2 regions of the Bacillus sp. C-3-6 genome follow, and region 2 is predicted to be linked to the other one. Evidence: riboswitches for the same ligand, from Rfam matches in the RefSeq annotation. Region 2 holds a riboswitch; the other holds the start of a gene.
What was found. Region 2 has a riboswitch for S-adenosylmethionine ahead of ACW0JX_RS17060 (amino acid ABC transporter permease). Riboswitches for the same ligand answer to the same signal wherever they lie in the genome.
Positions count from the first base shown of each region.

Region 1: it holds a riboswitch for S-adenosylmethionine, as region 2 does, so the genes downstream of both, ACW0JX_RS07245 (YezD family protein) here and ACW0JX_RS17060 (amino acid ABC transporter permease) in region 2, are expected to answer to the same signal.

Region 1 is NZ_CM137247.1:1,395,705-1,400,650, reverse strand. It holds gene sat (sulfate adenylyltransferase) at 1-599, opposite strand, end outside; gene ACW0JX_RS07250 (phosphoadenylyl-sulfate reductase) at 638-1,342, opposite strand; gene ACW0JX_RS07245 (YezD family protein) at 1,430-1,573, opposite strand; SAM riboswitch class I at 1,646-1,754, opposite strand; gene lysA (diaminopimelate decarboxylase) at 1,870-3,186, opposite strand; lysine riboswitch at 3,367-3,548, opposite strand; gene ACW0JX_RS07235 (DUF3888 domain-containing protein) at 3,638-4,033, opposite strand; gene ACW0JX_RS07230 (LTA synthase family protein) at 4,288-4,946, shown strand, end outside.
Region 2 is NZ_CM137247.1:3,331,667-3,336,612, forward strand. It holds partial or broken gene ACW0JX_RS17040 (GNAT family N-acetyltransferase) at 1-395, shown strand, start outside; gene ACW0JX_RS17045 (VOC family protein) at 443-1,351, opposite strand; gene ACW0JX_RS17050 (amino acid ABC transporter substrate-binding protein) at 1,427-2,218, opposite strand; gene ACW0JX_RS17055 (amino acid ABC transporter ATP-binding protein) at 2,230-2,991, opposite strand; gene ACW0JX_RS17060 (amino acid ABC transporter permease) at 3,011-3,679, opposite strand; SAM riboswitch class I at 3,749-3,857, opposite strand; gene ACW0JX_RS17065 (VanW family protein) at 4,086-4,946, opposite strand, start outside.

The sequences.
Region 1 (4,946 bases), 1.9 Mb from region 2:
AGAGCAGATTTTTGAATATACTCATGGGCACGATGTACCGGGTTTCTCGTTTGAAATCCGACTACTGTTTTCCACCCACGTTTTTTAAATTCTTCTCTCGTTTCAATTGGGTCTAAATGATAAGAAGGAAATTGATTATTTTCAAAGCGTTTTGTTAGAATAATAGTTCCTCCAACGTAAACGTTTGGTCGTTCATATAATTTTTTCACTCCTGGATGAGCCTCATCCGTTGTTTTATATACAAGTAACGCTTCTTTTTCTTTATCTGGTACGAAAATATCTTCTATTTTAATAGCACCATATATATTTCCATTGTTGACAAGCTTTACTTCCTCTCCGGTCTTCAGGCTTTCTGCGACTTCTTCTGTTACCGGTAATGTAATTGGTATACTCCACACACTACCATTTGCTAAACGAAGCGTTTCTACGACTGAATCATAATCTTCCTTCCCCAAAAAACCAGTAAGCGGGCTATATCCACCTGTCGCCAATAGTTCTAAATCACTTAAAGCAATGTTGTCTAATTTAATTTCTTTTTCAATTTGTGATATATCATATGTCTCATCTATACGGTTTACTAATTCGTTTACTGTGCTCATTTTCTATATCCCCTCTTAGCTTTATTTCAAGATTCATCTTATTGATAATGAAGACCACATTCGGTTTTCACTTTCCCAGCCCATCTACCATCTCTTGAATCGCCACCATCCCCTACAGGTAAAGTACATTTCTCACACCCAATACTTGGATAGCCAACATCATGCAACGGGTTATACGGCAAGCTATGTTTGTATACATATCGCCAAACTTCTTTCCACGTCCAATGAATGAGTGGACAAACTTTAATAGATTGAAAACGATGATCTTGATTTATAAACTTTGTATGCTTACGTGTTTCTGATTGTTCCCTTCTTAAGCCCGATATCCATGCTTTTTCCACGACTAATGATTTTTCTAAAGGTAAAATTTTTCTAATCTTACAACAAAGATTCGGATTGCTCTCCCACAGTTTTTCACCATGCAACTTCGCCTGTTCATCAAGTGTAAGTTCTGGCTGCTTTTCTATAATATTCAATGAAGGAAATCGTTCCCTCACTCTTTGAATTAATTCATATGTTTCTTGAAAATGAACATTTGTATCCAAAAATACAACTTTAGCAGATGGATTTACTTGGTTTATAAGGTGCAGCAATACCATACCTTCCACCCCAAAGCTACATGCGTAGACGATTTCATCTTTATACTCTTCATAAGCCCAATTTAATACTGATAACGCGCCTTTTGTTTCATCTTCTTCCGAAAACGAAACAACAATTTCTTCCCACGTTTCATACGTCAACATGTTTTTTCCCCCTGTAAAAGCAAAAAGACGGTTTTAACCTAATGAAAATAGGTTAAAACCGCCTCTAGTTTTTCTAGTCAGCGCTTTTCACTTTAAACGTACTTTTTCACTTTTCTCTAACTGAATTACTTTTCCATCTTGCACAACAATTGTAATTGAGCCATATTTCATATCAGCAAGCATCGCTTCAATCTTCTCGGATACTTCATCAAAATGTTCCCGTACACCCACGCGAACAGCCCCCCTTTTTATTCATAAAAAAAATCTTTCCCATTTCGAAAAGACTGTTCGGTAATATATTTTACCTTATCTTTCAAAATGGATTCCATTTTGCTGGATTTAGCACCTTGCTTTCTATAAGCAGGTTGCCGAGCTTCTTCGGGCCAGTTCCCTCCGCTTCTCTTGATAAGCTTTGTATTTGTATTTTATCACAATTCTGATTTTTTTCAATCCTAGTTTTCCGATATATTTTAATTATTTTATTTTACAAAAAAGGAATTGCCCATCCGAACAACTCCTTTTTCTATTTAAACAAGCTCTTTAATACGTATGCGATCGTTCCCAATAATATTTTCATATGTTTCGCGTTCCACAACTACTTGCGATGTTCCGCCTTTTGCAAAGACAACGGCTGGTCTTCGAATCCGATTGTAATTATTCGCCATCGAGTACCCGTAGGCTCCTGTACAGGAAACTGCTAGTAAATCAGCAGAAGCGACTTTCGGTAAATGAATATCCCAAATCAACATATCTCCGCTCTCACAACATTTCCCCGCAATCGAAACGAGTTCCTCATTCTCATCATTCCCTCGATTCGCTAACATTGCTTCATAACGCGCACTATATAAAGCAGGTCTTAAATTATCTGTCATTCCACCATCGACTGATACATATTTCCGAATACCAGGAATATCTTTCACAGACCCAACTGTATAAATTGTTGTCCCAGCATCACCTACAATGCTACGGCCTGGTTCAATCCATATTTCTGGCAATGGATATTCACATACAGTAAATTGTTCTCTCACTGCACTTGTTACAGCTCGCACATATGTCTCAAGAGTTAACGGTGTATCCGACTCTGTGTAGCGTATTCCAAATCCCCCGCCTACATTTAACACTTTTACTACATAGTTTGTTTGCTCTCTCACTTCTTCTAAAAATTGGCGAAGAACTTCAATCGCTCGAACAAAGCCAGCTGTTTCAAATATTTGCGATCCGATATGTGAATGAATCCCTAGCACATTATAATTGGATTTTTGTAAAGCAAATCCAATTGCCTGTATCGCTTGACCGTTTGAAACGCCAAATCCAAATTTCGAATCATCTTGGCCTGTTGTAATATATTCATGTGTGTGCGCCTCTACTCCAGGCGTTACACGAATTAATATGTTCACAAACTTTCCATGTTGCATCGCTAAATCGTGTAAAACTTCTAATTCAAAGAAATTATCTACGACAAAACAACCGATATTCGCCTGAAGAGCCATCACTATCTCTTCTTCTGTTTTATTATTTCCATGAAAATGAATACGTGATGCTGGAAATCCTGCTTGGAGCGCAGTATATAATTCTCCTCCAGAAACAACGTCTAATGACATATTCTCTTCACGAGCTACTCGGCACATCTCCATGCACAAGAACGCCTTGCTTGCATATGCTACTTGATAAGAGAAACCACTTTCTTTAAAAGCACGATGAAATGCTCGGCATTTTCCTCGAATAGACTCTTCATCGTATACATAAAGTGGTGTTCCGTATTGCTTTGCTAGCTGCGTCGTATCGCACCCTCCAATTTCTAAGTGTCCTTGCCCATTAATTCGGCTTGTGCCGTGTAAATACATTTAAATTCCTCCCTTATTTCCTCTAAAACTCATAACCCCAATCTTCTATTCATTGCAGCACGCTTTTAGATAGACAAAAAACGCGCGGAACAATGTTCACACGCGTTTCTTATTAGGAAAAATATATATTGAAAAAATAAACGAGTTGTTATCTCCTCAAAATAAGAAACCGCATCAACATCTCCAAATAGCTCTCCATAAAATAAATCTTATGACAGTACTACATTTATTCAATGTAGTCCCAATATATGAATAAGATGGTTATTCTTATATTTCGGCAATAGTCCCTTTCAGCCTATGATCACAGATTCCATGAAATCTCCCATAGCTTACTCTTTCCTATCGCGGCCTCTACCTTTGAGAGTAGATGAGGTAAGTCTATTTAATTTTCAAACATCTAATTGTTGCTATTAACAATACCAAAGGACCATTTTATTTGTCAAACAATTTTTTATATTGTTTTTTTACAGTTTAATTTTGCATCATTTGGTAAGCGCTTTACTGAAATCTTTTTCACTTCCCATTCGCCTTCTTCGTTATTAAATGTAATCGTTACCTTCTCAAATGGGGGAGCAATTTTCCCAGCAACACGTTCATACTTTGTCACTTCAATACTTGCTTGAAATAAATATGTACCGCTATACACTTTTTTTAAACTAATAATTTTAGGACATTGATACGGTTTCAAACTTCCATATTGTTTTTCAATTGCTTTATTTATTTTTGGAAATAAAACAGAATAAAGTGCATCTTCCATAAGAGGTGCATCATATTGAGCTATTGACACACTCGGTGAGGTAAAAAGTATAACACTACTACATGCTATAAAATATAATAATTTTCGCATTATAACCTCCGTATTATCACGCGATTCTTTCTGCGTACGATAATTATCATACATAGAAATTCTGTTTTATTGTCTCCCACCACTCTTTTTCTACTCGATTATTATAAAAAAGCCCACAACTCTCTTTTATTTTCGTATAATGATACTCATAGTATAATAATCATAATAACAAAGGACTGTTCGTATATATAAAATGAGTCGTTAAGCAAACTGACTCACAAGAACTGTCATGCTTTTTAGGAGAGGAGTATATTATGCTACAACATCTGTTTCCAAAACTGCGATTTGCACTCGTTGCAGTCGTTTTACTATGGATTAAAACATATATTGTGTACAAGCTAGCATTTGATATTAAAATTGATAATTTCTTTGAAGAATTCATGCTTTTTATTAATCCACTAGCTGCGTTACTTTTATTTTTCGGCTTAGCTTTACTTGCATCTAAGCACCGAAACCGAATTATAATTGGAATCAGTTTTATACTGTCATTTATTTTATTTGGAAACGCAATGTTTTATGGGTTCTATAACGATTTCGTTACTTTCCCGGTTTTATTCCAAACAAACAATATGGCTGATTTAGGGACAAGTATAAAAGAACTCTTTACGTACAAAACATTACTTTTATTTGCAGATGCAATTATTTTAATGTTTATTTCGCGTAAATTCCCATCATTTGGCGACAAAACACCACTTTCCCGCTCAGAGAAGCGAACTTTCTTTAGCGGTGTAACAGCTTTATTAGCACTACAAATTGTTGTATCAGTTATTTATAAACCACAAATGTTCTCGCGCTCATTTGACCGTCAAACTGTCGTAAAGAATTTAGGTTTATACACATATCATCTATTTGATATTACACTTCAATCCAAGTCTTCAGCTGAGCGTGTATTTGCAAGTGGGGATGGATTTTC
Region 2 (4,946 bases):
TCCCAGCTATGGTTCAAGAACTTCTCGATGCGCATAACGGAATAAATATCCCTGAAACTTGGGTACCAGATTCTACATATTGGCTCGTTACAGATAATAATAGAATTGTCGGAGCTGTTAATATACGTCATCGTTTAACTGAACATCTATTTAACGCTGGCGGTCATATTGGTTATGGCATTCGCCCTTCTGAAAGAAGAAAAGGTTATGCTACGAAATTACTAGCATTATCATTAGAAAAAACGAAGGAATTAAACATCACGAAAGTACTTGTCGTTTGCGACGCAGTGAATACCGCTTCTGAAAAAACGATTTTACATAACGGCGGGCTTCGTGATGATGATTTCACTGAGGAAGATGGGATTATAGTAAGAAGATATTGGATTGAGCTATGAATGATCATAAAGAAGCGAGAAAGTGATTATACACTTTCTCGCTTCTTTTACACTGTTTCTATTTCAAACTGCACTGTAATACCACTTGGATCTACCACCGCAAACCCATTTGTAGTTTCATTTATTTCATGTTGTTTTTCTATTAATCTTTCTTTCACTTCATCTAACGCTTCTTTATGCGGTAGTACAATCGCATATACCTTTAGTCCAGTTGCATGTACTGGTGGGTGTGGATTTTTTACTCCGTTCCACGTATTTGCACCAATATGGTGATGATATCCCCCTGCTGAAATAAATAAGCAATCCTCTTCACGCTGTTGTACTTCAAAACCTACTGTTTCCACATAAAATTCATGTGATTTCTCTACATCAGCTATTCGTAAATGTACGTGCCCAACGACAGTATTAGCAGGCAAACCAGCAAACTCATAATCAACGAGTGTTGCCAATTCTTTTAAATCAAGTGGTGCACTTCCTCCTGGCCCTTCTCCCCATTGATCGCGCGGACGGTCTGCATAAATTTCAATACCATTCCCCTCTAAATCTTGCAAATAAAAAGCTTCGCTATATGTATGATCACTTGCACTATTAAACCTTGAAATTGGTAAAATTTCATTTGAATATGTATAACGCCCTTCTTGCTCAGCCGGGCTGTCAATTACATTCTTATTACGAAGAACCCCAAATAGCGCAGAAGCAAAAGCTTCACGAGTCGGAACTAAAAAGGCTACATGATATATACCAGTCGTACGCGGTTCTTGCAGTACCCCGTCCTCTAATTTTTCAAGAACAAGTAACGCGTTCTTTCCACCTTTTCCAGATAAATATGCTTTATTTCCCTCTTGCTTAATTACCTCTAAGCCTACAACATTTTCATAAAAAGCAATTTGACGCTCTAAATCTTTCACTTTAAATTCAACATGACCAATACGTGTTTTCGGATGAATTTGTACCATGAATAACTTCCTCTCTAGTTTCCTTTAATTTTTTATATCAGTTGATAGGCGATAACTCCATTCAACGAATACACCTTAATTTTGTTTTTTCGTAGCATCAACTTTTAGCCATTTTTTTGATATATCACTTAATGTGCCATCTTGCTCTAATTCTTTCAACGCTTTATTTATATCTTCTAACTTTTCACTCTTTTTTGCAAATGGAAATGCAATCTCTCCCCATTCAAGTGGACCAAATCCTATTTTGACGTTGTCCAATTTCGCCTTTGTTATAGTTGTTTCTACTTGAACTTTATCATTATAATAGGCATCGACGCGTCCAAGTCCTACTTCATTCAATTCCGCTGTCGGATCCTCTGAGAACGTTTTAATTGTAAAAGCATTATTTTTATTTAATGCTTTTAATTCTTGCTCTCCAGCTGTACCAAGCCCGACACCTACAGTCTTACCTTTTAAATCTTCTAGCGATTTAATGGTATGATTATCTTTCTTCACCGCGAATACAGAACCAGAATACACGTACGGAATTGAAAAATCATATTTCTTTTTTCTTTCCGGAGAAACTGATAGTTCATTTGCAATTGTATCAATTCGTCCTGAATCTAATAAGCCAAATAATCCCTCAAAATCAGAAACATTCCATTCTACTTTATACCCAGCCTTTTTAGCAGCCGCTTCAATAATTTCAGCATCAAAGCCTTTTACTTTCTCACCCTCTTTAAAAATAAATGGACTACGACCTGCAGATGTCCCAACTTTTACTACTTTTTCATTTGTTGTTTCGCTTGCTGTATTTGAACCACAAGCTGATAAAACTCCAACTGATACTGTTAATGCTAATGTTAGTAATAATGATGATTTCCTCACAATTCTTCCTCCTAAATAACGAAATGATTGCCTTCTTCTGAAGCATTCAATTGTCGTAAAAACTTTTTCGTACGTTCATTTTGTGGGTTTCGGAAAATTTCTTCTGGTGTTCCCTGCTCTACAATAATGCCATCAGCCATAAATATAACGCGATCCGCCACCTCTTTTGCAAAATTCATTTCATGTGTAACAACAACCATCGTTATGTGCTGTCTTGCCAAGTCTTTAATAACTTGCAATACCTCATTCACCAATTCTGGATCAAGTGCGGAAGTCGGTTCATCAAACAATAATACTGCGGGATTTAAAGCCATTGCCCTAGCAATCCCTATCCTTTGCTGTTGCCCTCCTGATAACATTGTTGGATAAAAATCTTCTTTATCAGCTAAGCCTACTTGTTTTAATATTTTTCTCGATATTCCCTTTCCCTCTTCTTCACTTTTTTTCTGTACAACCGTTAATGCCGTTGTAATATTTTGCAATGCTGTTTTATTTTTAAATAAATTATAATTTTGAAAAACCATTGCCGTTTTTTGACGCAATTGTATTATTTCTTTTTTATAAAGTCTCTTCGCATGAATCTCTAAATCTTCAATTCTAATACTGCCATCATTCGGTTGTTCTAATAAGTTTAAACACCTTAATAATGTCGATTTACCCGAACCAGAAGGTCCAATAATGACTACTACTTCTCCCTTATTTACAGTAAGTGAAATCCCTTTTAGTACTTCATTATGTTTGTAAGACTTATACAAATCTCTTATCTCAATCATATATATCACCTCATTTCTGTTACAAATATGGTGCATCAAGTTTCTTTTCTAACTTTTTCTGTCCCCAGCTAATTACGATTGTAATAATCCAATATACTATCGCTACCGCTAAATAACTTTCCATATAACGATATGATTGTGCCGCTAGCATTTTCGCTTGTGCTAAAATTTCAGCCACCCCAAGTGCAAAAGATAACGAAGATTCTTTTAACAATCCAACAAAATTATTTCCAAGTGACGGTACTGCGACACGAATAGCTTGCGGAAAAATAATTTGTCGCATCGCTTGCGCCTTTGTCATTCCAACTGATAAACAGGCATCCATTTGCCCTGATTCCACAGCATTTAATGAACCTCGAATAATCTCTGATAAATAAGCAGCATTATTTAAACTTAGGCCAATTAAAGTTGCTTGCATAGCTGTAAGCACTGTAAATGTCGGAAAGATTTGTGGTAATCCGAAATATAAAACAAACAATTGAACTAATAACGGGGTTCCTCTAAAGAAAGAGATATACACTCTTGCAATTGAATATAAATATTTCGTTTTATTTTTCGTTATGATCGCCAAGCCGATCCCTATAACGAAGGAAATAATCATTGAAACTACAGTAATCCCTAAAGTTATGTATACATATTTAAATAATTGCGGAAAACTTTCTAAAAAATACGTTACATCAAACTTCACTCTATCCCCCCTCTCTAAACAAAAAACTCTTCTTACGCATATAAGAAGAGTTAAATGTGAATCCATTTCTCCTCATCTTTCAAACGCCTATTGCGTTCGCTGGAGTTAGCACAGTACTTTGATACAGCCTGTTGCTGAGATTTCATCGGGCCAGTCCCTCCATCTCTCTTGATAAGAAAACCAATAAATTTTTCCATTTATTTAGTTGTTATTATGAAGAATACACCCCATTACTAATAATGTCAATAAGAAAACTATGAATTAAATTTAATGCTTTTTTAGACTGTCTTACTCCTATTAAATTTCCTCCTGTTCATTATATCTTGAGGTGTAATATTGATTGCACAAAAAAGCCATTAATTCTATCAAACTTAGAAATAATGGCTTTTTTATAAAGGTATTATACTTATCTCATTTTATGTACTTCAGCAACTAGCTTTCCACCCTGAATGCCCATATAAAGCTTCACAGGTGCATCATTCGTATTTTCAAATACTAAATCTAAATATGGATATGCAATTGTAGCATCTCTTCCTTGTGGAACATAACCTACCGTTTTAGAATGTGTAGTTCTCTCCACCATTTTCAGGCCAGCTTGATCTGCTGCATTGTATAAAGTTGAAGATGTTTGACAAACACCACCGCCATATCCATCTACTAATTTACCATCAACTATTTCTTTCCCTAATTGATATCCTTTATCTGGTGTTGTATCACCGATTAATGAATTAAAAGAGAAACGGTCTCCTTTTGCTAACACAACTCCATTTATGCTCGCTGCTGACAAACGAATATTCTCAATACGGCCACCTGTTGAACCACCTAAGTTCGTTTCATATCTACCAATTACCGTACCATTTCCTTGCGCATCACTTAATGTTGCGACTGGTTTTTTCTCCACGATCGGCAACTGATACGTAGCATCCCACATACCAACATTTAACAATTTATCTACTAATTCTTTTTCCATTAATTCATAAGAAGGTTTTCCTTCTTGCCAACTTCCATCAGGTGCTATACGTGAAGGAACCATTTTTTTGTCGACGCTTTTTCCAACCTCACCAACAACCTTTGTTACAGACTTTTTAAATTTCGCTTCATCTTCAAAATAGCCTAAACCAGATAAATCTAATTTTTTCACTTCAGTACCAGTTCGACCATCAACTAAACTAATAGTATCTTGCACTTCTGCTTTAGCCTCTACAGTGTGCCCACCAATATCACTTACCAATGCAACATCACTTACTTTTGCACCACAGCCACTCAC